Regions from separate parts of the Paenibacillus sp. FSL F4-0125 genome, predicted to be linked through region 3. Evidence: riboswitches for the same ligand, from Rfam matches in the RefSeq annotation. Region 3 holds a riboswitch; each other region holds the start of a gene.

Region 1 (10,260 bases), 5.6 Mb from region 3:
CTAATCCAGGGATTTTAGAATTGACAGGATTTAACCCGGCAACCTTTGCTTCTGCAAGTATGAAGGCGGACGGAAGCGACACGCTGAATAGGAAGCTGGGGAACCGCCCCATTAAGTACGGCACCTATACTTATGGTAATGTGGAGCGGGATAGAGAGGCAATTCTGTTAGCTCAAGGGAAGCAGAAGCCGGTTACGCTCGAAATGAAAGTACATGGAAAAAGAGTGCTCAAAAGCTACATTCCTATCCAATCACCTGGACTGAAAGCTTATGTGATAGGAGTAGTTTTGGATTACTCCGTGATTTCATCTGTGGTTCATGATCAATTAATTAGTAGTCTGACAACGTCACTGTTATTGCTTACATTATTCTTGTTATGTAGTTACATACTGTCTGGATTTGTTACTCGTCCGATTCAGGCGATACTTGCCAAAGTGAACGATGTAGCTAAAGGAAAATTTGAGCCTCCTCTAAAGGTAACAAGCCGGGACGAGCTAGGACAGTTGGCTCTGCGAATCAATGCTATGACGGCTCACCTCATGCAGCGCACCAATCGACTCAAACAGACACTGGAAGAGAACCGAGCGGTTAAGGAGCATTTGGAGTCCGTCATTAACGGAACTTCTGATGCGATTCATACGATCGATATGGATGGCCGAATTACTAGTACGAACAGAGCCTTCGAAGAACTATATGGATGGAGTGCCAAAGAGGTATTGGGAAATATGCCATACCTTGTACCTGCGACAGCGCTTAAGCAGGAGGAAGAGCGGCTTAATGCGTTAAAGAATGGTGCTGTTCTACCACCCATTGAAACCGTAAGACTTAAACGTGATGGAACAATAGTTGAAGTTAGTGTTAGTACCTCGGTAATTCGTGACGAAGACGGATATCCGCATTCCTTTATTCACGTTTCACGTGATATGACGGAACGTAACCGAATGGAGGAACTGCTTAGACGCTCTGAGAAGCTGACTACAGTAGGCCAATTAGCTGCTGGTGTAGCCCATGAGATTCGTAATCCGCTTACAACGCTAAAAGGATTTTTACAGCTTCAACAAGAGAAGCGGATTCTGGTTCCACTCCATATTGAACTGATGTTATCCGAGCTGGAGCGGATTAATTTGATCGTAAGTGAATTTTTGATTTTGGCCAAGCCTCAAGCTGTTCATTTCCAGGAAAAAGATGTGCGGGACATCCTTGGTGATGTAGTTTCTCTATTAGACAGTCAGGCTCATTTGTTTGGGATTCAGTTTAGTGCCATATTCTCTGAACATCCATCTACCGTACATTGTGAAGTGAACCAGCTAAAGCAGGTGTTTATAAACATCGTCAAAAATGCAATTGAAGCTATGCCAGATGGTGGTGTGATTTCAATGGAGCTAAGAAACACCTTGGACTCTGTCTTCATTCTTATTTCAGATCAAGGTGAAGGAATTCCTAAGGATATGTTGCCTAAGCTGGGTGAACCCTTCTTTACTAATAAAGAGTCGGGAACAGGCCTTGGGCTAATGATTAGCCAACGTATTATTCAGGCTCATAAGGGTCATTTGGATATACAAAGTGAAGTAGGTCAAGGGACAACTGTTATGATCAAGCTGCCTGCAGCTGGTACGGATACCCCTTGGCTTAATATTAAGGATGAACGGAGTGAAGGACAACGTGAGAATTAATAAATTCATCAGTGAGACAGGGTACTGTTCACGCCGTGAAGCAGACAAGCTGGTAGAAGGCGGTAGAGTTACGATCAACGGAGAACCTGCTGTGCTTGGCAGTCAGGCCGTTCCGGGTGATGATGTGCGAATAGATGGTGTTGCGCTTGAAACATCAAGCCAGACGGTTTACATTGCGTTAAACAAGCCAGTGGGTATCACCTCAACTACAGAGCAGCATATTAAGGGGAATATTGTTGATTTTGTAGGTCATCATGAGCGAATATTCCCGATTGGGCGACTCGATAAGGATTCAGAAGGATTGATTCTGCTTACTAACGATGGGGACATTGTTAACAAGATTTTACGGGCTGAAGGTCGGCATGAAAAAGAGTATGTGGTTACTGTAGACAGACCGATTACGCCATCATTTATTACAGGCATGTCCAGCGGCGTAAAGATATTAGGTGAGAAGACGCTACCTTGTGAGGTCACTCGTATTACAGAGCGTGTATTCCGTATTATTTTGACGGAGGGTAAGAATCGTCAAATCCGCCGTATGTGCAGCGCTTTTGGCTACGAGGTTAGAAAGCTGCAACGCATTCGGATTATGAATATTCGTCTAGGGGCATTACAAACTGGAGAATGGCGTGAGTTGTCTGCTGAAGAAAAACAAGAACTTGGAGCTACACTGAACTACAAACTTCTATAGTCTAGAAGTAATAGTGACCTAAGTGCGAATACAATTTATCAAAAAAAGAGCTGTTCCATCGGTCTAAGACCTTGGGACAGCTCTTTATGCTTTGTATTAGGACAAACATTATTCATCGGAAGGAGCGATACCTGAGAACTCTTTGGTTTCTTGATATTTACGAATAATGGACACTTCAACCCGGCGGTTCTTACTTCGTCCAACAGCTGTAGTATTTTCAGAAATAGGGTGGTACTCCCCGTATCCAATCGCACTAAACTTGCGTGGATTCAGGTTCGTATTCGTTAGCAAGATCTTCATGAACTGAAGAGCACGATCCGCGCTCAGGTCCCAGTTGGAAGAATAGTCGCTATTAGAGATAGGGATATTATCGGTGTGTCCTTGCACAACTACATCATAATCCGGGAATTGCTGCAGCATGGTTGAGATGGACTTTGCTAATTGCCGAGAATCATCCTTAACTACAGCCTGTCCGGAAGCGAACAACGCGTTATCACTTATCGTAATCATAAGCTGAGACTGATTGAGCTTAGTACTCAGCAGGTCGGTAAGACCGTTTTTGTTGATGTATTGATCAAACTGCTTCTTAAGCTTCTCTAAATCCTCTTGTTCCTTTTGCCGGAGCTTAGCTATCTCTGTTTGTTCGTTTTTCTTGGTTACTGACTTATCCATTTGATCATTTTTCCCTAGATCCTCTTGGCTCTTAGAAGGCATTGCCGCCCGTTCCTCAAGAACACCCGTACCACCATTAAGAGCAGAACTAAAGGCTTGACTCATTTCTTCAAACTTTTTGGCATCTGTTGCACTCATAGAATACATTACGATGAACAATGCTACCAGAAGGGTCATAAGATCAGAATAAGGCAGTAGCCACGATTCGTCGGCGTGTTCTTCATGCTCTTCGTGTCTAGTCTTTTTGCTCACCCGATCCACTCTCCTTCTCATCATTTAACTTAGCTCGTTCCGAAGGTGTTAGGAAGACAGCAAGCTTCTGATTGATGGCAATAGTGGATACACCAGATTGTATAGACAATAGACCTTCGACCATCATCATTCGAACTTCAATTTCTCGTTTGGAAAGTCGTTTTAGCTTATTGGCAATAGGATGCCATAATACGTAACCTGTAAAGATACCGAGCAGTGTTGCGATGAAGGCTGCCCCGATTGCTGCCGCCAATTTGTTCATATCACTCATATCAGCCAGAGCGGCGATAAGACCGATAACGGCCCCGAGTACGCCGAGTGTAGGAGCATACATACCTGCTTGTGAGAAAATGAGTGCGCCTGCTTTATGTCTATCCTCTGTGGCGTGGATGTCCTCCATGAGAACATCGCGGACAAAGTCCTGATCATTTCCGTCAATAATCATCCGCATGCCATTTCTGAGGAAGTTATCTTCTATTTCATCGACTTTAGACTCAAGAGCCAGCAGACCTTCACGCCGTGTAATAGAAGCCCATTCCATGAACATTGTAATTAATTCGGATTTACTGATTAATTTCTTTTTGACAAAAATCATTTTAAACAGACTTGGAATCTTCTTGACCTCCGAGAACGGAAAGGCCATAAAGATGGAGGCTGCCGTACCTACTAAGATAATAACGTAAGCAGCGGGTGTGGCTAAAGCGTGAAGAGGAGCGTGCTTGAGGATCATACCCCAAATTACTGCAACTAGACCAAAAATTAAACCGAGTATTGTTGAAATTTCCATTATGCACCTCGTCCATGAGATTATAAGATGTGTTCCGACAAAGCCGCGTATATCATCCTTGAAATAGCGGCAAGGCACTCTGTGCGAAACCGAATAACGTATATTCTTATTTATCGACATCATTCCGTTTTTTGTGAAGTCATTTTTTCGGCTATAATGGATAAGGTAAGTAATTATTCATCTGTGGAGAAAACGGAGTGATACATGTGGGTGTAAAGCATGGTAGAGATTACGGTGAAATCCTAACAGATTTGACCGAGGCTGTCGGAAGAATTTCCGATGGGTACTTATTTTTTGAAATGGATCCGGAAGAGTGGCAGGAATTGCCCCAGGAATCCAAGATGGAGGTATGGGAGGCACTGGCTGAGGATCTTTTCTTCGCGCTGGGTAATGAACCTATGATTGAGGTGGGGAGCGGCGTTATCATCTACGATAAGGACACGCACCGCATTAATATTTTAGTCGGAGAAGAGGATTTAGCCTCTGTTGTTTTGATTTAAGAAGAGGGGGCGGCGGGGTGTAATTTGCCCGTAGTTAGTAGCCCGTGTTAAAATTGGTGTAGCCGAGTTATAATCGCTGGGATTCTTGAATACATTTAATCGAAAATATTGCCTTTATCCTGGCACATCCCTTGGACCTCAGAAGCTAAGGGATGTTTTGTTTAACGAATAAGACGAGTAAAGGGACCTGCGGATTTTACTGCAATTTTTAGTAAGGGAGGAAACGAATTGTTATTTACCGAAGAAGAACTGCGTGAGCAGATCAGCAAGCTGGAAGGCTGGAAGCTGGAAGAGAATACCATGGTGCGAAAATATATGTTCAGCCAATATATGAAGGGTATTGCTTTCGTTGATGAAGTAGCCACCATTTCAGAAGCCTTTGATCACCATCCACATATTACGATTGATTATAAGACAGTGACTTTACGACTGAAATCAAATGAGGAAGACGGTATTACAGCTCTAGATATTCGAGAGGCACATGAATTTAATGAAGCCTTTGAGAAAAATCGTTAGGATCACCCAAACTCATAAATAAACGCCCGTGCGCAGATAGTGAACTATCTTCTGGCACGGGCGTTTTTAGTTGCTTAAGTAGTTACTTTTTCTCTGAAAGCCAGAGGGCGACGTTTGCGATCTCCTCAGGGGCTAGCTTTTCTTTAAAGGAAGGCATTTGACCGCGTCCCTTAGTGACGATGCTGTAGATTTCTTCAGCATCGTGCTGACCACCTTCATTTTGAAGACTAGGGCCAACTCCACCTTGAAGCTGATCGCCGTGACAGGTAATACAGCTGGCTTTCACGGTTGCTTCTGCCTTTGCCGCATCCAATTGAACTACCGGCATTGTGGGCTTATTCTGTTCAGCTACCTCTTCTTTACCTGGAAGTGTAAACATAAGTACTACCGCAAAGGCACAGGCGGCAAAAAACAAACCGCTCATGATCCATTTCTGCATCCCAGTTCGTCCCTTCTATGTAAGCTGCTCCCTACATTATAGCTCAAGGTGAAGCGTTATCATAGGGTTTGTGACAAAAAAATGAACGATAATACCATCAATTGATTGAAAAATATGGATTTTAATATCATTTCTCATAGACCATGCAATAAAAAGGTTTGTTTCCTGATGGGGTTAGGCGCTCATACGTATCTGTAATCGTAAATCCACACTTTTGGTAAGTTCGGATCGCCCGCTGGTTCCAGGTCAATACCTCTAGATCAATCTCACGCTCAGGATAACGAAGCAAGGCTTCTTGCACGATTGCATCCATGAATAATTTGCCTAGCCCTTTACCGCATAGATCAGGTTGCATGCCAATCCCCAAACGTACAACACCTTCCATCGGGAACAACTGCGCGAATCCACACAAAGCTTCTTGCCCATTTAATATGGAGACATATTGCTCATTCCGTAGCTGAGGATCACCGAACTCGATGCCTAGAGCCTGCATTTGTTCCCACGGCATCCAGCCGTAAATATTATAAGGGGGGGTGTAATTCCAATTGCATATCTCTTCCGCGTGACTAGTCTCCATAGGAGTTACATGAAAAGTAACCGAGGGATTTATCATAAGGTCAAAGACCTCCTTTCACGAGGGTTATAACGCTTGCCGTCATTACGAGTGCCGAAGGCGTTTATACTTGTAACTAATTATATACAAAAAGAGGGGGCATCGACTCAGAAAATTTATAAGGAATATTGTTTTACAAATTTTGAGAGGGGTAAATATTAAATAAGACAAAAAAACAAGCTCTTCCCCAAGAATTGACCTCTTGGAAAAGAGCCTATGTACGTTCTACTTATTGAACATCATCATTATCTTCTGTCTCAGAAGCAACAGAATGATAAGCATCAGTGCTCATAATCCGTTTAGCACCGATATAGCGTTTTACGTAGTAGCTATCACTCAGGGAGCTAATCGTTACACCGCGTGAGGAAGATGCGTGTGCAAACTTGCCTTCACCGACATAAATGCCGACGTGGGAAACACCCTTACCACTTGTATTGAAGAATACAAGATCTCCTGATCTTAAATCATCTCGGGAGATAGCAGTACCCATTTGATACTGGGAACCTGATTGGTGTGGTAGGTTGATACCGATTTTATCAAAAACATACATTGTAAATCCGGAGCAATCAAATCCATTTGTGGAGATCCCGCCGGATACGTATTTAGTTCCGATGGTCTTGTCGATCACTTTATCCATTTTGGAATCCGCGAAAGCGCTTCCTGCTCCGATGGTGAAGATAATGGAAAAGCTGAGTACAGCTGCTGCTAACTTCTTCTTCAAAAGTTTATACCCCTTCCAGATGCCTACGAGGTTAGCTTAAGGGTTCGGTTGAAGGTCCCCTATGACCCCTCTAAAAATGGAGGTCAATTCACCCAAAGTTGGTTCCCCCGTTTCCCTAATAGTTAGGAAACTCGGCTCAGACTGTTGATTAGGAATAGCTTGTAATCAATACATGACAAAACCTTTGTAAATAACAACTTAATGATTACAAAAATGTTACTAAAATCTTACTGCAGTTATTGTAACAAACAGAGTGCCGCTTGGCAATCGTTTTTAACCTAATCATGCAGAAAAATTCATATATTTAAAGACAAAATGCATATGTAAGCGATAATATTAAACTTATTTTTATATTTATTGAAATTTTTATCAAATAAAAGTGTTTAAAGTCTATTCTAGAGGTGTAAAGATTATAATAAGGCAAAAGAAAACCTGGATTCGATTAAGGTAATAATCAAATCCAGGTCTATATAGTTGTAAATGTGAGGTTATAGTTGTGGGGAAGTATTAATCGTAGGCTACAGCTTGATATGAGGAAGTACTCATTACTCTTTTAGCGCCAACGTAGCGGTTGGCCCAGTAGGACTGGCTAAGTGAAGTGATGGTCACGCCATATGAAGATGATGATTGTGCGAATTTTCCGTTTCCAACATAAATGCCGACATGGGATACGCCGTTGCCCAATGTGTTAAAGAAAACTAGGTCACCTGAACGCAATTTGCTTTTGGCTACAGGAGTTCCAACATTATATTGAGCTTTTGAAGTGCGGGGCAAAGAAAGACCCACCTTCTTGAATACATACGTAGTAAATCCAGAACAGTCAAACCCGGCAGTGCTAGTGCCTCCGGTTTTATAGGCAACTCCAATTGTCTTTGAAATAACACTGTCCATCTTAGAATCTGCAAAGGCACTTCCTCCACCAATAGAGAACGCCATCACAAGTCCCAGCGCCGCAGCGACGCATGCTTTTCTTAAATTCTTCAAAAAAATTGTACCCCTTCCAATGCCTGTGAGGTTAGCTTAAGGATTCGGTAGAAGGTTCCCCTATGATCACTGCAAAGCGAGATCAATTCACCCAAAATATGGTTCCCCCACTTCCCGGTGCAAGGAATTCGGCGTTTTATGCACCAGATAGTGACTTATCGACAAGACTACGATGAATACATGAAGTTATGTAGAAATCGTTTCAAATGATTACAAACTTGTTACTAATGGAACAGGACTTATTGTAACAAAGTCTTTACGATTTTGCAAATCGTCATAATTTGTCTGTAACGCGAAAGAGTCCCGGCTCCTGATTCAGGAACCGGGACTCTTATATTATGTGTTGTAATGCCATAAATTATTGTGGAAATGCTTTACTGCGCCATAGATGATATTGAGCGGAGATTCCCCACATTTTGAAAAGTGTCGAGGGCAGTGATGAGAGTTGACGAATAAGAAGTGCCGGCAGGCCAGGACAGAAGATACCGGATAGTCCGCACGCCAGCAAAAGGATAAGGCCCGCTGCACCAAGTATGATTGAAATGCCTATTGCTGGAATCAGTGACTTTATACAGATGAATAGGGAGGAGAACATCCCCGTACCGCTGGTATAACCAAACTGCATATATAGAAGGAACAGGCGAACCATAAAGATGTATATAAGCCATGCCAATACGTATGGAACTAGATGAAGTAACAAAGAGGAGTTCAGAAAGGAAGATAAGAACAGCCCGTACATTTTTGGAGCGAGCCAGTATAACGGCAATAAAGCCAGCACCCATTCGATTAAACTAAAAATAAACACTGGAAATCCATAAACCTTCATGCCGGGAAAAAAGAACAGGCCCCGCTCTCCTTTTCTCTCCTGATGGAGTTCATGTAGTAATCCTGCTCTTATGAATGGGGAGAGCAGCAGTCGTAAGAGAACAAGCCCTAGGAACATCCATAACCAATTACGTATCTCAGGATCTGTGTTCAAGCTGAACTGCCCTTCGACATAATAGAGTAGTCTACCCATTCCACTGCCTCCAGCGTCTTTATCTGGGTAGCGCAGTAGAATTGGAACGATAGCAGACCGGATGAAGCCGTACATAAAGTAGCCCCAGAGCAGTCGATAGATGAAGAGCAGAATCAGAATATAAAATTGCTCCTTCATGCTTTGCCAGCCGCGGGTTATCGATGTTCTCACAATCATTCACCTCACCAGACAAGAGTTCCGAGCACGGTTTCAACTAATTTAGTTACACTTAACGTCCAGCGGGAGAGTGTTTTGGGCTCTATTTCCGCCAGTCTGAAGTTATTAAGATGTTTGTTTTCTAAAAGAACGGTATGCTCTGGATCAATCTCAGCAGAGAGGAGAAGTTTATCGCTTAACAGCTGAAACGTAGTCTCTGCTCCTTCACCGTTCCAGACCCGCTCTGCCGCAGAACCGTCAGCGAATGTAAATTTAATGGGAACGTCAACGTAATGACTCCCTTTGTTTGTAATTTTCACTATGGATTCGTAGCTCTGAGCCTCGCTGCTGCCATTCTTTTTAATCGTAATCGTATCTACTGAGAAATCAGGAGCACCGCCACCATAAACATAATCCTCGAAATAAGGCTGCCACGATTTTTTGGTTACCTTCTCAACGACTTTTTGAAAATCAGATGTAGTGGGATGCTGGAAACGGAATTTACGTGCGTAAGTAGACATGATACTGTTCATTGCTTTAGCGCCTACTTGGCGTTCAATATCCTTAAGTACTAGCTTTCCGCGAATATATACATTTCGGCTATACGATTCTGCCCCGTCATATTTCCATGTCTCTAAGTTCAGCGGCTCTGATTTGGTCACCAGGCTAGATTGCAGAGGGAGATTAGCTTTGACACCATATTCCTGCTCCATGAGTTTGTCTTCAGCGTAAGAAGTAAAGCTTTCGTCTAACCAAGCCTCTTCGAATTCATTGCTGGCGACCATACCGTAGAAGTATTGATGGCCAATTTCATGAACGACGGTTCTCTCAAGTGAAGTATCAGGTGAAGAGTCCGTGGCTCCAAAGGCTGTAATGAGCGTAGGATACTCCATTCCTCCTGCACCATTGCCCTCCTTAGGTGGAACGATAATAGACAGAGTGGAGTAGGGATAAGGACCATACCATTTACTGAAGTAGGTCAGGGCAGCCTTAGCGGCCTGAAGGTATCGTTCCTTTAAGTCTTTGTGCAATGGATCGAGATAGACCTTGATCCGTACACCAGGTACTTCTGGTGTAGAGAAGGCTTCTTCAGCTACTGTGAAATCAGGGGAAGCCGCCCAAGCGAAGTCATGGACATCATCAGCGTAGAACTGATATATTTTTTGATCTTGTTTCAGTTTGGCATTCTTTACAGGAAATCCGGTCGCAGCTACCGTATAGTTAGAAGGAACTGCAAT
Region 2 (10,260 bases), 5.1 Mb from region 3:
AGAGGAAGGCGATATTTATTGGTTTGAAAATAAGTACGATAGCGAGCTGCCATTAGAGCTTCGACAGTCTATTGCATACGTTCCTGAGAATTCGATTTCGGAAGAAAATCACTGGAATGCGGAACAAGCGGCCCGATTTCGAAAGCATTGGTATCCGAACTGGGATGAGCCGTTTTTTCAGGAGCTGATGGATCGTTTTGAAGTCCCGTATCATATGAAACTTTCGAAGATGTCTAAGGGTGAGCGTCGAAAATTTGAAATTGCTGCAGCTCTTGCGTCACGTCCACGTCTGTTGTTACTGGATGAACCCTCTTCTGGGCTTGATCCTTTTGCCTGGAAGATTATGATGGAGACGCTTCGTAAGTATATGGAAGAGACTAATGCAACGATGATTATCTCTACACACATTGTGGAAGAGGTACGGCGGCTGGCAGATTATATCGTGCTTATGCATAGGGGTGAACTGCTGGGTATGGCCGAAAAAGACAGTCTATTCGGTGCTTGGACCGAGGTGTGGGTACATGTTGCAGATGAAGAGGAGCTTGCTGAGTTGTCAGCGGAATTACCGGGTGGCATAAACTTTACCATGGATACACCGGGTGTAGCTTCTTTTATCATAGAACAATTTTCTAAGAACGAGAAACGCATTCAGGACTTGGGCGTAAAGGTTATCAAGAGTCGCAGTTTGGAATTGGACGAAATATTAGGCTTATGGACACAGGGACACCGTCCTATCCTGATTGATCACAAGAGAGGGGACTAGAGAAATGGAAGCCTTAAAGCTGGAAAGTGTAATGAAGCAATATGGAGAAAAAACCGCTGTAAACGGAATTAACCTAACGGTAGGCAAGGGGGAAATTTACGGATTACTGGGGGCAAACGGTGCAGGGAAAACAACCACAATGCGTATGGTGCTTGGCCTAATTTACCCTGATGGCGGGAATATTTTGTATAATGGAAAGCCGTATAACAGCGAACTTCAACAAATCATGGGCTATCTACCCGAAGAAAGAGGATTATATCCAAAGGTAAAGGTAAGCGATCAAATCGTCTACTTGGCACGTCTTCGCGGGATGTCGGCTAGTGATGCGGATAAGAGCCTTCGCTACTGGCTCGATCGGTTTGAGGTTCCGGATTATTACAATAAGAAGATTGAAGAGCTCTCCAAAGGGAATCAGCAGAAAATGGGTTTTATCGCCGCAGTTGTTCATAAGCCGCAAATTCTCATCCTTGATGAAGCCTTCAGTGGTTTGGACCCTGTTAACGTGGAACTACTGAAAGATACGGTAAAAGAATTGCGAGATCAAGGAACGAGCATCTTATTCTCTACTCACCGGATGGAGCATGTTGAAGAGCTTTGCCGTAATATTACGATTTTGGATCGTTCCAATACTGTCGTACAGGGCGATATTCGTACGATTAAGAGTGGGTATCCTCGTGAACAAGTATTGTTGCGTACGGATAACGAAGTGACCGGTCTAGAATCAATTGCAGGTGTAACAGCAGTACAGCGACAGGAGCGAGGTTATCTGTTGTCAATCAGTGAGATCGGCGCAGCACAACGTATCCTACAGCAGGCGATGGCGCAGGGTGAAGTGGAGCATTTTGAAATTAAGGAACCAACGTTAAATCAAATCTTTATCAGAGCGGTGGGTGAATCTCATGAATAAGATGGGGACAATAATTGGCTTTACCTTTAAAAATAAAGTAAGAACGAAATCATTCATGATTACTACGTTAATTCTAGTGTTGCTGCTCAGTATTGGGATGAATCTTCCGTACATCATCGATCAGTTTAAGGGTGATTCTACAACAAACGCAGAGACTCAAATTGCTGTGATCGCGGAAGAAGGAAATCAGGCGGCAGAGTTGTTGAAGGCCTATACTTCACCTGAGGGAATGCCGCAGGCAAAAGTTGTGCAGTATACTTCTGCCGATGATGCGGAGCTAAAGAAAGCTTTAGATGAAGGGACTGTAGAGGGGTATGTTACTTTTGCGGAACCTACTGGCGCAGGACTTCCACCCGTTACTTATTATAGTGAAAATGGTGAATTGAAGGGCGATGTACAAATCTATCTCCAAAATGCCCTTCAGCAGGCCAACACCCAGTTCGTCGTTGGCGACAAGCTGACGCAGGAGCAGATTGCTGCTATGTCAACACCGGTACAGATAGCTACTCAGCAGCTCAACCCTGATGGGACTGCGGGAGATAAGGATGCGTCGCAGGAATCCGCTCCAGCTATTAATTACGTCATTGTATACGCCATGCTTATGCTGTTCTTCATGTCAATCATGATGACCGGTAATATGATCGCGGCTGAGATTACTTCAGAGAAGAGCTCACGGATCATGGAGATTCTGATTACAAGTGCCTCACCTTTAGCGCAAATGTTCGGTAAAGTTATCGGTGTCTTCTTAGTAGGATTATTACAGATTGGCGTCATTATCGCAGCGGTAGTTGTCAATCTTAAGCTTCCGCATAATGCAACGATTTTGAAAGATTTAGACCTGGATTTAGGCCAGCTTAATATTAACTTGTTGCTTTATGGAATTGTTCTTTATGTGCTAGGGTATTTCCTCTATGCCTTGATGTATGCAGCTGTAGGTTCGATTGTCAGCCGTACAGAGGATCTTGGCCAAGCGGTTATGCCGATTATGATGTTAGGCTTCGTAGCATTCTATGTTCCGCTGTTTAGTATCTCCAATGCGGATACTCTGCTGGTTAAGGTAGCGAGTTATGTGCCTTTCACCTCTCCATTGACCATGCTGCTCCGAATTGGTGTTGGTGAAGTAGCGATCTGGCAAGTTATTGTATCATTAGCCATCCTGCTTGTTACTACGTTCATCTTTGGGTGGTTGGCTGCCAAGATCTATCGCACAGGCGTATTGATGTACGGCAAACGTCCAAGTATTAAAGAGATCAGAAAAGCGATGAAGGCTTACAAGATCTAATTGGCTTCATATAACTTTTAAGGAGTGGTAATCATGACTAAAAGTGAACAATACAATATGATGCTTTTAATGAGTTCGGTATCTCTGGCTACGGTTAGTAGAATGCTCTCGACCAATGGGTCCGTTTTGATGGATTTCACTCAGGGTGTATTGACTGGTATTGCCATGGTGGGGATGATTGCGGGATTGTGGATGTACGGTAAGGCACGTAAGAGTAAGTCGTAATAGTAGGAAATAAGGAAGCCGCGGCAGATGCCGTGGCTTTTTTATATGCTCGAAAAGAGTAAAAAGCGAAATGATCGCGTTAGAAAAAGTCAGTTCGGTATTTGTGTAATTTTAGTGAAAAAAATGTACAAAAAAGGAATTGGTGATATAAGCTGAGATTAGTCTCTTAAAAAACTTTTTATTTAAAGGGCTATAACGCGATTATTAGAGAGAAAGCATATAGGGGAGAGGTTGAGTGAGCAGGATGAGGTATTTCACTAAGGTGGAATTCGGCAATTATAGGGCGGATAGCGGTGGTGAAAAAGCTGGTTATTATGCTTTGATCTTTTTTGTTTATAATGCCTTAATCATTTATTTATTTTGTTTATCTTTATACTCGAAATAATAATATCCTTGTCCCAATCATTAGTCATACCCTCATAGATTATATTCAATTATATATGAAGTAACTCCCACGGGAGGGTTGAAATACTGAATGTCAGCCCTCCAACTACGCTAGTTAGCTTTTCGGCCAAAGTGAGCTCCGAGGGCTAAACAACGGACAAATTACCGCTGGGCAGCAAATCCTCTTGAGCAGTCATTTGCTCCCGCACATGTCTAAGCTGATCTTTCAGTACAGGAACGCTCTTTTGCAGGATAATGCTAATTTGAGGTAAAGATAGCTTTAGGCCATACCACATCACTTTTACGAGCTGCTCCTCCCAAGGCAGTGCCTTGGCAGACAGGAGAGACCGGCGTGCGTAATAATCGGCGCATTGTCGGATACAAGAGCGGTAGGCTTCGATAGAGAATAGCTGGCTGTCGAAGCTTTTTTGAAGGAATATTTTATGAAGCTCTTTAAAAGTTCGGATAGTAACTTTCTCCGCTTCTGCTGATTGTTGTAACAACATAGAACTGAGCGCATAGATATCATTCGTATTCTTTTGAACACACTCTGCAAATATAGTTCTACGGGGCGATCCGGCAGGTAAGGGGTCAGGCATGATAAACACGATCCTTTCAGAATGGGTTATGGGATGAACCTATAATATTGAAAAGTAAGAAATGGATTTGTTGATAAGCTCGGCGGTATCAGGCTCTGGATAACTATGCTTTTGAAGCGCAATACTGGATACGGTCTTAGATGGTTTATAGTATAGCCGCCCCTCTCTGGAATCTCTTCCACCGGCGACAGCTCTGTACAGACGACCTTGCTCAATATGATCTGCCAAGAATTTCCCCTGCAGCTTGGCTTTTAAATCCTGTAAAGCATCTTGCACTAGCTCAAACTGAGTCTGATCCCACTCTGAACCATGGGTACGTACTTTATCTATCGCTTCCTCAAGCCGGCAGTGGTATATCATTCTGAGAAAAGAACTCCATTTAATAAGGTCGAAGGTTTTGGTATTGACTGAGATAAGACATGCCCCCCAGCTGCTACCCCCTTTACAGGTAAGTTTCAGGATGCCATACCGGCTGCCTGGATCAGCCTCCATACCATAGTGAATAGGCTCAGGTGAATCAAAGACGAATACTTCAATGCGAGATAGTCTTCGCTGGTCCATGACAAGTTTCTCCTTCCTAGGGTTCCAAAAACTTAAGCTCAACATGATGAGTAATGTTAGCCTTCTCTATACAGGCAAGCATTTCAGCTTCGTTCTCACAGACTGCGGCATGCTCCAGCCATAGTCGGAATTTCTGTTTACGTATAATGGATAAATGTAAGGGGAAGGTGCTGCGGGATCTCATTACGTACCAACCAATAGCAACGTCCTTCCAAGGTTTCTTAAAAGCGGCGAGCCACGGAAAACATTGATGTGCCGACCAATCCTGCAGCTGCTGCTTTTCTCTGATATTTTTATATATTTCGTATATAATTCTTCGGTCCATACAGCACTCACAAGTAGAAGGGCTGCTGAAATGGCGCAAGGATTCAATTTGGTTCTGACCAAATGCATAGCCGACAATAGTTCTGTGATGATCCTCTTCGAACCATAACGCTCCAAAGCAAACATAATTTAGACTTATCGGCTCAAGCAGCCCTTGCTGTATTCCCCAATAATAGTGTTTCATTCCTTTCACCCCGTCCAGCATGCTATTACCCGGGTAGGTTCAGGTAACGCAAAAACCGCAGCAAGAGGAGGACCTCTGCTGCGGTTTTGGAATACAGGCATACACACCTGTGCCAAAGCGTGGCGGATCAAGGGTCTCTCTCTTTACGCTTACGAGGTTAGCTGTCGGATTCGGACGGTGAGAGTCGCCCTACCTATGTGAGACTTGAACAGTCTCCTTCGGATTCACCCCAAGTAGGCCATGTGGCCCGATGGTTCCCCCGTTCCCTGCAAATACAGGAACTCAGCGTTGATTGTATTTCGTGAAATAGATTCAATCCGAATCATACTCTTTTCAAGGTGTTTCTGTAAAAGCAGAAAGTGTTCTTTTGAGCGCAATTTGAACCGTATCCTACCAACTCCGACGAAAAATCCTGCCAAATAGGTATTTATTGCGTGTTATCGAGCTTCTTTCTCGTTTAATCTCGACTTCTCGTTTCCTTTCCTATATAGGCGATTTTTGGTGATTTCTCCAGCTGTGGTGAATAAAATCACAGAGTCCGTCCGCTTTTCGCTAATTGATTCAAATTCGAGAAAACAAGAGATATAGAGAGATTGAATATCAAGTAAGCGCTATCCAATGCGAAAATAGTTTTTAATTTGCATTATTTTGGCATCAATCACGTTTTACAATACTTCCTGCATAAGGGTATGATTACTCCTGTTTCAACAACAATCGAATATTTGATCCGCTTAATTTCCGATAAGGAAAGCGGGGGAACCAACAATCGGCAGACGATGTGAGAGTCGGAAGCCGGTTATGGGGTGAATCCTGTAGAAGATATGAGTGAGCTCGCATCTATACAGGTAGGGCGACTCTCACCGCCCGAATCCGACAGCTAACCTCGTAAGCGTATGGAGAGAGGATGAGTGCAATGTGACCGCTAGCGAGCCACAGAGGAGAATCCTTTGTGGCTTTTTGCTGTGCTTTTTTAAGCAAAGCATTTATGGAAAACCTCACGAAGAGGTCGTTATATTCATCATTAGCGGTAGCTTTTCTTTCAAGACCAGGGTGATCAAGCTCTGATCTTACAAGCAAAGCATTTGAGGAGAATAAGAGATGACAGATCAGAATGAATATGTACTGGTATGTGCGCCAACGAAGGCAGGAGAACATTTTATTAAGCTTCTAAAATTTAGAGGCATTAAGATGGCGGGATTGACCAACAACTTGCCTGAGAAGTCCCTACTTGAAGAGATGGGGATTGAGAAAGTCGTTCTAGTAGATACCCGCCATCAGAATACTTGGTTTCGCCCGCCGTTCCCGGTAGGCCGGGTATATCTGTTCGAGAGCAGCTTTACGTTATGCTGCCGCTACATTCAGATGTGCCGCACCTGGACGACACAGCCGATTTTTGTGATCACAAGCTCAATAAATCCTAGATTGGTCTATAAAAGACTTGGTGCAAGTTATGTAATCTATTCCCACAGTGGTGATGCTGATTTTCTGATCGATAAATCACCTCATCAAGGATAAAAGAAGGAGTGCGGGAGATATGATGGATCTGTATATGGTGGCTTCGTTAGCTGTAATTTACGGGTTGTTTTATGGATTTATGCGCTGGTGCGCAGGTGTAGTTGAGGATACAGGGAGGGATAAGCTGTGATTCTAGTCATCGCTGTTACCCTACTGCTGTTTTTATATCTGGTTTACGCATTAATTCATCCGGAGAAATTTTAAGGAGGGGCATTCATGGGCATTTTGCAAATCGTAGCTGTAATCGTCATTCTCATCTTGCTGGTTAAGCCGATGGGCACGTATTTATATCATGTATTTTCTAATGAACCCAATCGTACGGATCGATGGTTTGGAGGCGTGGAAAAAGGGATTTATAAGCTGATCGGACTGAAAAAACGGGAAGGGATGTCCTGGAAAAAGTATGCGCTCAGCTTTGTCTTAACGAATATCGTACTGGTTACTTTCAGCTATATCTTTCTTCGATTGCAGCGGGGTTTACCGCTAAATCCGAATGGAATTGCGGATATGGAACAGACGCTTTCGTTCAATACGGTGATCAGCTTTATGACTAATACAAACCTGCAGCATTACAGCGGGGAGACGGGACTTTCGTATTTTTCACAAATGGCTGTCATCACGATGATGATGTTCACGTCTGCAGCGAGCGGATTTTCAGTTGCGGTTGCTTTTGTCAGAGGGATCACAGGACGCAAATCAGTCGGGAACTTCTTCGAGGATTTCGTCAAAGCACATATTCGTGTGTTCATTCCGCTGGCTCTGCTAGTTTCATTGGTACTGGTAGGACTACATGTGCCGCAAACCCTCAAGCCATCACTTGAAGTCACTACACTAGAGGGGCAAACGCAACAGATTGCTATCGGTCCAGTAGCTTCACTGGAATCGATCAAGCATTTGGGCACGAACGGAGGCGGCTTCTTCGGGGCCAATTCATCGCATCCTTTTGAGAATCCTAATCCACTTACGAACGTGCTGGAGATTCTTTCTATGTGGATGCTGCCAGCTTCGCTCCCTTATATGTACGGACTGTTTGCTAAGAACAAACGTCAGGGCTGGGTTATTTTTACCGCAATGATGACCTTGTTCGTGCTACTGCTGGGACTGAACTATTATGCTGAATCAAAGGGTAATCCGGCGATCAATGCACTAGGAATCGAATCTTCGCAAGGCAGCATGGAAGGTAAAGAGGTACGCTTCGGCATTCCGCAGTCTTCCTTGTTTACTTCAGTAACAACCGCAGCTACGACAGGTAGTGTTAACAATATGCATGATACGCTGACACCACTGGGAGGTATTACGCCTCTGGCACTGATGATGCTCAACAATGTCTTTGGGGGTAAAGGTGTCGGACTGATCAATATGCTGATGTATGCGATTCTGGGTGTCTTCCTGTGCGGTCTGATGGTCGGCAGGACACCGGAGTTTCTCGGACGGAAGATAGAGGCCAAGGAGATGAAGCTGATTGCCATTGCGATCCTTGTTCATCCGTTCATTATCCTAGTGCCAACCGCAGCTGCGTTCCTGACCGATTTGGGGCAAGGGGCGATTACGAATACTGGATTCCATGGGCTCAGCCAAGTGTTATATGAATATGTCTCTTCTGCCGCGAACAATGGCTCAGGATTTGAGGGGCTTGCGGACAACACAACCTTTTGGAATGTTACAACCGGGATTGTCATGCTGCTAGGCCGTTATGTCTCGATCATCGCAATGCTGGCAGTAGCAGGTTCTTTACTTCAGAAGAAGCCAGTTCCTGAGACCATTGGTACATTCCGCACAGACAATGGTCTGTTCACGGGAATTCTGATTGGTACCGTAGTGATTATCGGTGCGCTGACGTTCCTGCCGGTCATTGTACTCGGCCCCATTGCAGAATATCTAACCTTACGGTAGGAAGAGGGAGAATAAGATGAGTACTGTAAAAAGAAAAAAGCTGCTAACGGGACCCATACTCCTTAGCGCTGTAAAGGATAGTTTTATAAAGCTTAACCCAGTAACGCTAATCAAAAATCCAGTCATGTTCGTGGTAGAGGTCGGTACGATCATTGTCCTCCTCATGGTGCTGGCTCCTGGATATTTTAATGCAGAGGAATCGATAGGCTTCAATATCACAGTGTTGTTCATTCTGCTATTTACAGTGCTGTTTGCGAACTTCGCTGAAGCACTGGCGGAAGGCCGGGGTAAAGCCCAAGCCGATTCACTCAAGAAAACGAAACAAGATATCACAGCTAACAAAATCGTTGGAGGGTCGGTGAAGACAGTATCCTCCTCCGAGCTGCGTAAAGGAGATCTCGTCATCGTCAGCCAGGGAGAACTCATCCCTGGTGACGGTGAAGTGATAGAAGGGCTGGCTTCCGTAGATGAATCAGCGATTACAGGTGAATCTGCACCTGTAATCAAGGAAGCCGGTGGGGACTTTGGTTCCGTTACAGGCGGTACACGGGTCGTCAGTGATGAGATTAAAGTAAGAATTACAAGTGATCCTGGTGAGTCGTTTCTAGATCGAATGATCTCCCTTGTGGAAGGGGCGAAACGTCAGAAGACACCTAATGAAATCGCGCTAAATACACTTTTGATCAGTCTGACATTGATTTTCCTGATTGTAGTAGTGACCTTGCGGCCGATTGCAACGTATCTAGGTGTTGAACTTGATATTCCCGTCATGATCGCCTTGTTGGTCTGTCTGATCCCGACAACAATCGGGGGACTGCTCTCCGCAATCGGAATCGCGGGTATGGACCGGGTGACCCAGTTTAATGTACTCGCGATGTCGGGTAAGGCCGTTGAGGCTGCCGGCGATATTAATACGATGATCTTAGATAAGACCGGTACGATTACCTTTGGAAACCGGATGGCGAGTGAATTTGTACCTGTCGGGGATGAATCGGAAGCGGAGCTTACAGCATGGGCGGCCATTAGTTCCTTGAAGGATGAGACACCTGAAGGACGATCTGTTATTGAGCTGGCCAAGAAGCTGGAACGCAGCTATGACAGTAAGCTTGCTGAAGGTGGGGCATTCGTAGAGTTTAAGGCAGAAACACGGATGAGTGGTATTGATCTGCAAGATGGACGCTGTGTACGTAAAGGTGCGGTAGACTCCGTGAAGAAATGGGTACAGTCTAAAGGCGGAATCATTCCCGCCAACCTCGATAGTAATTCTGATGCCATCGCTCGGATGGGGGGAACTCCGTTAGCGGTTGCGGTAGATAATCGGATCTATGGACTTATTTACTTGAAGGATACGGTTAAACCGGGCATGAAAGAGCGGTTTGATGAGCTGCGGAAAATGGGGATCAAGACCATTATGTGTACGGGTGACAATCCGCTGACCGCAGCTACAATTGCTCGCGAAGCGGGTGTAGATGATTTTATCGCGGAAAGTACACCTGAGGATAAAATAGCAGTCATTCGGCGCGAACAGAACGAGGGCAAGCTGGTTGCCATGACAGGGGATGGTACAAATGATGCCCCTGCCCTTGCCCAAGCTGATGTGGGCTTAGCCATGAACAGCGGTAC
Region 3 (10,260 bases):
TCTAGCGAAGCAATCACTTCATGACCCACCACTCCAAGAAAACTAACGTTAAGCGTGTTAGGCAATCGCTTATCCCTATGACCGTTCAGGTGAATCTTATCGCCAAAAGCCTCCTGTAATCTGTCATAGAAATAATCTGCAACTTCTTTTACACGCGCTCTGGAGGTGGAGTCTGAAGCAAGCTCACAGGCTTTTCCTAATCCAATAATATATGGTGTGTTCTCCGTACCTGCTCGTCTACCATTTTCATGCCCCGCTCCGTGAATTAAAGGTTCGATATGAATGCCCTCTCGGATGTACAATGCTCCAATCCCTTTTGGTGCATACAATTTATGACCTGCCAGCGTTAGAAAATCCACCCCTAGCTCAGCCACATCGAGCACTACTTTTCCAGCGGACTGCGAAGCATCGGTATGTACAAGAACACCCCGTTCGTGGCAAGCCTCAGCTATTTCTTTGATCGGCTGGATCGTTCCCGTTTCATTGTTAGAATGCATAATGGAGACTAGTACGGTTTGGTCGGTAAGCTGCTTTTTCACATCGTCTACTTGTACCATTCCATACGAGTCAACAGGTACATAAGTAATCGTATAGCCCAACTGCTCCAGATACTGACACGGTTTAATGACAGCAGGATGCTCCACAGCAGACACAATCATATGATTGCCTTTATGTCGATACGTTTGAGCGACGCCCTTGATGACGGTATTATTCGATTCGCTGCCCCCGCTTGTAAAAAGCACCTCACCCGGCACGCAATTCAGGAAATTAGCCACCTGCGTTCTTGCTTGCTCGATTCCGAGTTTAGCTTCTTGCCCCAAAGAATGACTGCTTGAAGGATTGCCAAAATGACCATAAAGATACGGAATCATAGCCTCTGCGACTTCCTTATCTACAGGTGTTGTAGCGTTATAGTCTAAATAGATCATTTGTTACGCTGAGCCTCCTCTAAACCCTCATACATTAAGATACATAAAGCTATACTTCCTGATTATTTAAAAAAGAGCGCACCGCAGCCTCAGCTTCATCCAAGTTGTTCACCTTAAAGGTAACTCTCTCAATCCCTTCATACTGAGTAGAAGTATAATCGTATTTAGGATCATAGTAGTATTCTAACAGCAACGCCACAGCCTCTCCGAACAAATCTGCTTGCAAGCAACGCTCGATTTCTGCCGCAATAGGGATATGTATTCGAGATTTAATACTCCAAAATGCTGAAATGCACTGCTCTTTATATTCTTCTGGTCGATAATCTTCAAGGATTTGCTGAACTCTGGCTTGCAATGGCATTTCAATCCAAATCTGTGTTCCGATCTCTTTCTGCTCGGCCATGAATGGGGGCATTACGACCTTCCCAATCTTTTTGCTCTCCGCTTCAAACAGTACATAAGGAGAATCCCCAAGCTTAATTAATTCCTCCATAAGAAGACTATCGAACGTTTTCTGATTATTTGCACGAAGTCCGATCTCGCCAAAGATAGAACCGCGGTGACCCGCCATTCCTTCCAAATCCAGAACAGGATAGCTTTGTGCCTTCAGGCGGTGCAGCAGGTTTGTTTTACCTGTACCCGTATTTCCGTGAATCACATAAGGCTTCGCCTTGAATTTATAGGACTCCAGTTCGTCGAGTACCCATTTACGGTAAGCTTTATAGCCACCAATCAGTCGGTAAGCGTGAATATCCATTAAAGAAAGTACGGTCGCAGTTGTGCGGCTGCGCATACCTCCCCTCCAGCAGAATACAGCTTTGTCCCCTTGAATCGCTGCGAATTCTTTGACAAAGGTAGGCAGCTTCGCCGCAGCAATCTCCAAACCGCGTTCTTTCGCCGCCTGCACACTAGTCTGTTTATACAAAGTGCCTACTTCAGCCCGTTCCTCATCATCAAAAAAAGGAATGTTCAGACTATCCGGTAATGTCGAATCTTTATATTCAGAAGGAGATCGAACGTCGATCACAGTGATCTGCTTCTTATTTTTTAGCATTCTTAATTCTTCCAGTGTAATATCCTGAAACAATGCACTCTCTCCTCTGGTGGCTAACTTCTTAAGTTGCCTCTAAGCTGACTCTATCATTATTGCGCAGCTATTACCGTAATCTGACCCGGATGTTCTTCTGTTACTTCTCCGATCAATGCCGCTTCTACACCTGCAGCTATCAGCTCTTGTAGCAAGGCTTCACTTTGTTCAGGAGCAACAGAAATCAACAGTCCGCCAGAAGTCACAGCATCACACAGAATATAACGGCTTAATTGGTCCATCTCTTCCGGATAAAGAATGCTGCCCTCCAAATGGGCAAAGTTATTCTTAGTTCCACCTGGAACAAATCCCTGCTCAGCCAGCTCTCTTACTCTTGGCAGCATCGGTACATCGCCTTGACGAATAATCAGTCCGTGGTTACTTCCTTTAGCCATTTCCGAGGCATGTCCCAACAGCCCAAATCCAGTAACATCCGTACAAGCGTGCACATCATACGGCTCCATGATTTCAGCCGCTTTTTTATTCAATGTAGACATCACTGTAGTGAGGCGTGTGGTTTCTTCTTCTGATAGCTGATCCTTCTTAATAGAAGTTGTTAAGATGCCCACACCGATAGGTTTCGTTAGTATCAGCTTATCCCCCACCTGCGCGCCTGCATTCGTTCTTACTTTGTCCGGATGCACCAGCCCCGTAACAGCCAATCCGAATTTAGGCTCTTTATCGTCGATAGAATGTCCACCTACAAGCGTCGCTCCTGCTTCCTGCACCTTGTCCGCTGCACCGCGCAAAATGTCACCGAGAATGCTTTTATCCAGAACAGAGATAGGAAAAGCTACAATATTAAGCACTGTAAGCGGCTTACCACCCATAGCATAAATGTCACTTAACGCATTGGCTGCTGCAATTTGCCCAAAGGAATAAGGGTCGTCCACGATCGGTGTGAAAAAATCAACAGTTTGCACTAATGCGAGTTCATCGCTTAAACGATACACGCCTGCATCATCACTAGTATCCAAACCTACAAGTAGATCCGGGTTAGGAACGGTTGGTGGCAGACTGCGAATAACCTGCATGAGATCGGCGGGACCGATTTTGCAGCCGCAGCCTCCTTTTGAAGATAATGAAGTCAATTTTATAGTTTCGGCTTGAGACATCATGACTCAGCTCCTTTAGATAGTTAATATCGAATATCTTTAATCTTACATCAGTAGACAGCAATGTACAAAATGCATAGGTACCGATTGGATTTCATTATTCTGTTCTTTGAGAAGTGCTATGAGTGGTATTCTTTCGATTAATAGTATGCTAAAGGCTGGCTCATTCGTAGATTTCGCTACTTTGAGCCAGCCTTTAGTTCGATACTCTGTACTTTAGGGAGGTTTTCCCTATACTACTATACAAAAGAACGTCCCACAGCCAGTTCATACTCCCAGCTATAGAAAGCCCTCATATCCTGCTTAAACGTTAGCCGGCCATTAAGACCCTGAAGAGGTTTATGCAATCTAAGGTGCTTTCTCCACTAGGATCAACTGATCTGCTGAGCATCCTGATGTTTCTCCAAAAAACGCTGAAGAATAGCATTAAATTTCTCCGGCTGACACAGATTACTAGGATCTAATGCGTTAGGAATGATTGCTAACTGAGCATGCGGCAGCTGAGACACCATATCCTTCATACAGTTGACACCAAATTCACTAAAGTCACCGACTATACATAACGCGGGACGGTTAAAAGATTTTAAGCATCTAGTGTAATCCACATGACTCGTAGCCAGCCTTTGGCGATACAATTCCCGCGGACGTTTGTCGAGAAGTCCTCTTCTAATCTCGTTATAGGCCAGGTTCCAGCGTTCGCGATACATCATACGAATCGAAGGCAGTACAAGCTCACTAGGAGCGTAATACATTAACCAACTACAATATGCAGCCATAAGCTGAATTTTACCTACTATTGTTGATGCATGACTTCTACAAAAGCTATCCGCGACAACAATCGCCTTTACCCGTTCCGGGTATTGTTTCGCAATATGTTGAACGACGATCCCCCCATAGGCGCTCCCGACAAAAACCGCCTCACGAATGCCCAAATCATTCAATAGCATAATTATATCTAGGCATTGCGTTTCAATAATCTCGTTTGGAGCCTGCAGCAATTCACCTGATTTGCCATTCCCCCGTAAATCGCACAGAATCACTTTATATTTATCAGAAAAATACTCTAATTGTGGTTTAAACATGCTATGTGTTAATCCATGTCCATGGATAAACACAACCGGAGTCCCTGTTCCAATGATTTCGTAATAGAGCGAAGTTCCATTCAGTTTAGCAATAGGCAAAATTAACACCTCTTTCACAGGTAGGTTCTATATCTATATGTGCTTATAAACGCAGCAAAAAACCACAGAGGGATTCTCTGTGGCTATTCATCATCAAATACGCCATTCATCCTCTCTCCATACGCTTACGAGGTTAGCTGTCGGATTCGGGCAGTGAGAGTTGCCCTACCTGTATGGATGCACTATTAAGCATCTGTAACAGGATTCACCCCATAACTAGTACCGACTGTCATATCGATTTCCAGTTGTTGGTTCCCCCGCTTTCCTTAACGGAAATTAAGCGGACTTCTTATGTAATTGTCAGTTATGTGATGAATCATACTCCGTGTAAGGTTTCTTGTAAAGTTGAGCCCTGGGCAAAATAATGATGAAAGCCATGCTTTTCATTTCATATTGAGCATACTCTTCGTTTTCTCTTTCTATTGCTCTTGTTTACTCGGTTTATTAAGAAAAAGCCGAGCGGTCATCAGAGATCAATCCCTGAACCACTCGGCTTCTATATACAATCATTCGGCTACAACAGATCGGCGTTTTTCAATGCATGCTCCCAGCTCGGAAAAAAGAACAGCGCACTTCTCATAAGATCAGGATCGCTTTGCTTCACTTGTTTTTTGCTGATCGAGCTTCCGTCAGTTTGAAGCTTTTTGATACGACTTAACACTTCATCAGCCTCCAAAGGAATTTCCATTGAAACACTCCTTTCTCAGTGACCTGGTTTCCAATCATTTTCTCCATAATATGCAAATTTATTCTTCATTTCGATTTATAAGGATTAAACCAGCTGATAGATCGGTTGTTCTGCAATAAAATAAGTAGGAATCGTTGGGTATTTCTCTGCCAAAACTTCAGCTAAATATTTCATTCCCGGGGCTTCACTCTCCGCATGACCTAACATAATCAGCGCATTCGATCTACCTTGATGTACTGCATCCCTCACATATTCCGGAGTTTCCCACTCTGGCCCTTCGCCAGCAATCAGTAAATCAAGATTGTGCTGATTAAAAAGAGGGATAGCCATTGTCCCGCCTCCTCTGTAACCCACTGATATCCCCACATGTCTGCATACCTGGGATAGGTCACCAGCAACACGTACATAGGGGATTCCTAGTTTTCTTTTTATGTACTGAGCCGCTTCACTTACTGTCATGGCAGGAATCGTAAGGATTGTAGCAGCGGGTTGCTGCTCATCCACATAAGCTGACCATTCAAGCTCTCGCAGCAAGCCCACCATGATCCCATCCGGTTTATGACAATGCCAATAATCATGATAACGAAAAATAGCCATTTCAGAACGTTTGATCAAACTCAGTTTCGTGCGATAAACAGCGTCATCCTCTAACCACTCACTTGTCTCATGGTGACTGTAATACACACCTTCATGTGTGATCAGCAAATTGGCGTTCATAGCCATCGCTCGTTCCACAACATATTGCGTAGCGCAAAATGCTGTAACTATCCCTGTAACCACCATTTCTGGATTTCCTGGCTGAAGTGTATCCACAGTCCCCTCTATCTGTTCCTCAGTTCCCATTAAATCTTCCAGTATTGTTCTTATCGTAATGTTCACCGTAACCATCCCTTTGAGTTTCATTCTTCTGATCTACAAACAAATAACCCACCCTTATTTAATATAAGGACGGGTTATTTTACTACTTGAGCAGCTTACCCGCTCTATAATTTTGGGGCAGAGCCGATAATACGGTGAAAGGCTGGCTTCGGATGATGCCCTTCATCGAATAAGAAGGGCCAGTTCTTCCGACCACGAACAGGGAAATCATCCAGCCAGGTATAGTCATCCGCCGCTCCCCAGAACGTGACTGAACTAATTACGTCACGGTATTCTCTCAGCAGTGCGAACATCGTTTCATATCGATCTGCTTGAAGTTCGAGCAGATCAGCAGGTACTGTCTTTAAGTCCATTCGTTTGTCTTCAAAACGGAACATGGATACATCCAGCTCAGTCAATTGAAGCTGAAGTCCTAACGAGGCATATTTCTCAATCGCAGCACGAATATCATCAAGATTCGGATCGTATAGATTCCAGTGTGCCTGCAATCCGACGCCATGGATCGGCACCTCTTGATCCAATAGCGACTTCACCAGTTCATAGATTTTATCGCGCTTTAAGGGATTGGATTCATTATAGTCATTGTAGAATAATAATGCCTTAGGATCAGCTTCATGGGCGAATTCAAATGCTTTAGCTATAAAATCCGGGCCAACAATGTCGAGCCACTTCGAATGGCGAAGAAGCTCTTCTCCTTCATCGGCAATAACTTCATTCACAACATCCCAAGCATAAATATCTTCCTTATAACGTCCTACAACGGTCTGAATATGTGATTTGACTCGTGCAAGCAAAATCTCTCTGCTTACAGGTCCTCCGTTCTTATCCTTAAACAACCAATCCGTAGTCTGATTGTGCCAGACCAAGGTATGTCCGCGCATCGCCATCTTATGTTTCCGGGCGAAGGCAACTAGCTGGTCTGCTGCCCTAAAGTTATAAATATCCTCAAGTGGATGTAGACTTTCAAATTTCATCTCATTCTCAGCAGTTATACTGTTGAAATGATAAGCAAGCAAGTGCTCCTGTGATTGTATCGTAAATGGGTTGACCGCTGCGCCAATCTTGAAATTCTCCGAGAACACTGTCTTTAGTGCAGGCTCTGAGTAATCGCTAGCTTGTCTCATCAAGTTCCCTCCCTACAAAAGCGTACATATTTAGCATTCTACTCATGATGATCGATAGTCGAACCAATCAAAGTAAGCAGGAACCCCCGCCACTTTGCCATGTCCTGTCGCATATAAGCCAACAAGAACACCGGTAAATCCGTTTCCTTTGACAGCTTGAGGGGATAATGGATAGGCTAGAGCCCTAGATAGCTCGATCCATTCCTGACCATCCAAAGAATAAAGTAAAGTGTATTCCGTTAGCTCCGCCTGAATTTTCAGATATAAACACCCAGCAATCGTTGGAATCTCTGCAGCCACATGTGTTGTTCCATCAACAGTTAAATAAGCTGTAATCACTCTATGTCCATTTCTTTGCGATAGTGCAATTTCATAATGTGCATTCTCGTCCAATCTAGCACAGAGTCCAGCCTCTTCACCGTCCACGGTAGGGTTAAAATCCAGTAATGTACTCCATTCAGCTGAAGTATGCTGCTGTCTTCTGCCTATAAAGGCTACCTGACCCACTTCATTAAGGTCTTTCGATTGCCCTCGAAGAGCTAGAAAACCCGGACGTTGGCTTAGTGACCAGCTTCCCTCTGCCGGATTCCGCAGAAAGGCTAATTGCAACGGTAATACATGGTCATCAAAATCATATCTTCCGCTTGTCTCAGGTTTTGGCGAATGACCCGGTACACGTGGAACCTTCATCTCCAGTCCAACGGTATCTTCGTTATTATCAATCATAGGCCATCCATCTTCATTCCAAATTACAGGGGCAAGAAAGGTCTCTCTTCCTAGCACTGTATACTTGGAATCTACTAGACGTACTCCAAGGAATACGGCCCACCAATCCCCGTTACGATCTTCGATCAGATCAGCATGTCCTAGATACTGAATGGGACTATCAGTCCCGCGATGGGTCAATATCGGTTGCTCTAATCTTTCAAAAGGACCGTAAGGGGAGGAAGAACGACCGATAATTTCTCGGTGTTCCTTTGCCGTGCCGCCTGAAGCAGACATGATATAATACATTCCGTTAATTTTGTACAAATGTGGTCCTTCCGTCCAAGGTCCACCATCCCCAGTCCAGATGACAACAGGTTCTGTTAATGCTGCTCCTGTAGCAATGTCTATCTCATATTGAATAGCGTGGGAATCATAATCTGCTCCCTGCTGGGTGGTTACATATACCTTTCCATCCTCATCAAACATTAGGGAAGGGTCAATTCCTCCATAAGGAATACTAATCGGGTCTGACCACGGACCCGCTGGGTCCGTAGCCGTAACATAGAAATTCCCCTTCCCGTGTATTTCGGTCGTTATCATGTAAAACGTTCCTTCATGATACCGGATGGTTGGAGCAAATATACCTCCAGAGCTTTTGCTCTTACGTGTATCTAGCTGACTTACACGATCTAATACATGACCAATTTGTGTCCAGTGAATCAAGTCCTGGCTGTGAAAGATAGGCACCCCAGGAAAATATTCAAAGGAGCTACACACCAAGTAGAAATCATCCCCTGCTCGAGTGATGCTAGGATCTGGATAAAAACCTGGAAGTATTGGGTTCGTGTATGTGATTGGAGATGGAGTCATAATTCAACAAACAACCTTCCTATTATTTAATAGTGGGTGCAAGCTACTTATTCCTTCACGCTTCCTACGTTCATTCCAACTACAAAGTACTTTTGCATGAATGGATAGACTAGCAGAATCGGAACCGAAGCAACAATAGTAACGGCTGCACGAATGGACTTTGGAGTTACCAATGACCCCGCTGACTCCGCAGTTACCCCTGCCCCGTTAGCTACACTTGCGCTACTGTTCGCATTCATACTAGATTGTATTAGTTTCATTAATTCATACTGCAATGTACTCAAGTGCTGGCGGGAAGAGGTGTAGATAAAAGCATCAAACCATGCGTTCCATGCACCTACTGCGACAAAAAGGGCAATGGTAGCAAGGACAGGTTTACATAAAGGGAAGACTACTTTCATGAAAATCTTGAAATCCCCGGCACCGTCGATTCTCGCGGATTCCATAAGACTTTCATGTATGCTACCAATATAAGTACGAATAACGATCATATTAAATGCACTTATCATAGTCGGTATTACATATACCCAAAACGAGTTTAGCAGATGAAGCTCCTTAATAAGGAAATAGTTTGGTATCAGACCCGCATTAAAATACATGGTAAGGACGAAAATAATGGTAATCGGTTTGCGGAAAACATATTCTTTCCGGCTTAAAGTATAAGCAAGCATTGTGGTTAGAAATAGATTCAGGATCGTAGATATCACTGTTCGTGCAACCGAAATCCAAAAAGCAGGAATAATGGTACCTGAGGCAAAAACGGCTTTGTAGTTCTGTATAGTCCACTCCCTAGGCAATAGATAAATGCCGCCACGGATCGTATCGTTCCCCGCATTCAATGAAACTGCTATAGTATTTAGAAATGGATATAAGGTAACTATAACTATACATACCATAAATACAGCATTAAAGGTACCGAACAATACTGGTTCAAGACCTATATTTCTCATGCGTCTTCCACCATTACTTTTTGGAGATTTATGAGGTAATAATTGAGTTTTCTCCATGATTATAACAGCCTCTCTTCCCCTAGCCGCTTCGAGGTCCAGTTAGCTAATAGCAGCAACGTTACACTTACGACTGTTTTAAATATACCACCCGCAGTGGCTAAGGAATAATTCCCTTGGCCAATCCCGTATTTCAATACAAATATATCTATCGTATCCGACCAGTCTGCAGTAAGACCGTTCCCTAACAAGAACGGAACCTCAAATCCGACATCCAGCACATGTCCTATGGACATGATCATCAGGATTACAATGGTTGGTTTAATTCCAGGTAATGTTACATTGAACATTTTTCTGTACCGGTTTGCCCCATCGATCTCAGCAGCCTCATATAAAGCTGGATCTATAGAAGCAATAGCAGCCAAGTAGATGATTGTACCCCATCCCACCTCTTTCCAGACGGTTGAAGCACCCACAATACCCCAGAAATATTTCCCTTCACTGAGCCAAAGGATTGGTGAGTCAATAAGATTTAATTTCATGAGTAAGATGTTGATAATCCCGTCATTACCAACCGAAAGGGAGACACCTACAATCCCTGTTACAATGATCCAAGAGAGAAAGTGCGGCAAGTAGGATATGGTCTGCACGGTTCTTTTCCAAAATACATTTTTGATTTCATTAAGAAGTAAGGCTAATCCTATCGCAGTAATAAATCCTAGAATGAAATTA

What was found. Region 3 has a riboswitch for cyclic di-AMP ahead of NST74_RS25155 (alpha/beta fold hydrolase). Riboswitches for the same ligand answer to the same signal wherever they lie in the genome.
Region 1: it holds a riboswitch for cyclic di-AMP, as region 3 does, so the genes downstream of both, NST74_RS00590 (C40 family peptidase) here and NST74_RS25155 (alpha/beta fold hydrolase) in region 3, are expected to answer to the same signal.
Region 2: it holds a riboswitch for cyclic di-AMP, as region 3 does, so the genes downstream of both, NST74_RS02615 (hypothetical protein) here and NST74_RS25155 (alpha/beta fold hydrolase) in region 3, are expected to answer to the same signal.

Annotation. Positions count from the first base shown of each region.
Region 1 is NZ_JBBOZJ010000001.1:116,103-126,362, forward strand. It holds gene NST74_RS00545 (ATP-binding protein) at 1-1,673, shown strand, start outside; gene rluF (23S rRNA pseudouridine(2604) synthase RluF) at 1,663-2,364, shown strand; gene motB (flagellar motor protein MotB) at 2,473-3,288, opposite strand; gene motA (flagellar motor stator protein MotA) at 3,272-4,075, opposite strand; gene NST74_RS00565 (hypothetical protein) at 4,282-4,575, shown strand; gene NST74_RS00570 (4a-hydroxytetrahydrobiopterin dehydratase) at 4,804-5,091, shown strand; gene NST74_RS00575 (c-type cytochrome) at 5,174-5,530, opposite strand; gene NST74_RS00580 (GNAT family N-acetyltransferase) at 5,658-6,143, opposite strand; gene NST74_RS00585 (C40 family peptidase) at 6,373-6,864, opposite strand; cyclic di-AMP (ydaO/yuaA leader) riboswitch at 6,870-7,011, opposite strand; gene NST74_RS00590 (C40 family peptidase) at 7,372-7,800, opposite strand; cyclic di-AMP (ydaO/yuaA leader) riboswitch at 7,854-7,992, opposite strand; gene NST74_RS00595 (hypothetical protein) at 8,207-9,037, opposite strand; gene NST74_RS00600 (M1 family metallopeptidase) at 9,049-10,260, opposite strand, start outside.
Region 2 is NZ_JBBOZJ010000001.1:572,878-583,137, forward strand. It holds gene NST74_RS02585 (ABC transporter ATP-binding protein) at 1-763, shown strand, start outside; gene NST74_RS02590 (ABC transporter ATP-binding protein) at 768-1,670, shown strand; gene NST74_RS02595 (ABC transporter permease) at 1,663-2,952, shown strand; gene NST74_RS02600 (hypothetical protein) at 2,986-3,177, shown strand; gene NST74_RS02605 (hypothetical protein) at 3,708-4,067, opposite strand; gene NST74_RS02610 (hypothetical protein) at 4,200-4,721, opposite strand; gene NST74_RS02615 (hypothetical protein) at 4,738-5,229, opposite strand; cyclic di-AMP (ydaO/yuaA leader) riboswitch at 5,362-5,527, opposite strand; cyclic di-AMP (ydaO/yuaA leader) riboswitch at 5,948-6,137, shown strand; gene NST74_RS02620 (hypothetical protein) at 6,328-6,744, shown strand; gene kdpF (K(+)-transporting ATPase subunit F) at 6,871-6,948, shown strand; gene kdpA (potassium-transporting ATPase subunit KdpA) at 6,961-8,637, shown strand; gene kdpB (potassium-transporting ATPase subunit KdpB) at 8,654-10,260, shown strand, end outside.
Region 3 is NZ_JBBOZJ010000001.1:5,671,472-5,681,731, forward strand. It holds gene NST74_RS25140 (cysteine desulfurase family protein) at 1-929, opposite strand, end outside; gene mnmH (tRNA 2-selenouridine(34) synthase MnmH) at 979-2,016, opposite strand; gene selD (selenide, water dikinase SelD) at 2,073-3,134, opposite strand; gene NST74_RS25155 (alpha/beta fold hydrolase) at 3,503-4,312, opposite strand; cyclic di-AMP (ydaO/yuaA leader) riboswitch at 4,419-4,605, opposite strand; gene NST74_RS25160 (hypothetical protein) at 4,827-5,000, opposite strand; gene NST74_RS25165 (Nif3-like dinuclear metal center hexameric protein) at 5,085-5,879, opposite strand; gene NST74_RS25170 (endo-1,4-beta-xylanase) at 5,984-7,003, opposite strand; gene NST74_RS25175 (glycoside hydrolase family 43 protein) at 7,046-8,581, opposite strand; gene NST74_RS25180 (carbohydrate ABC transporter permease) at 8,629-9,531, opposite strand; gene NST74_RS25185 (ABC transporter permease) at 9,591-10,260, opposite strand, start outside.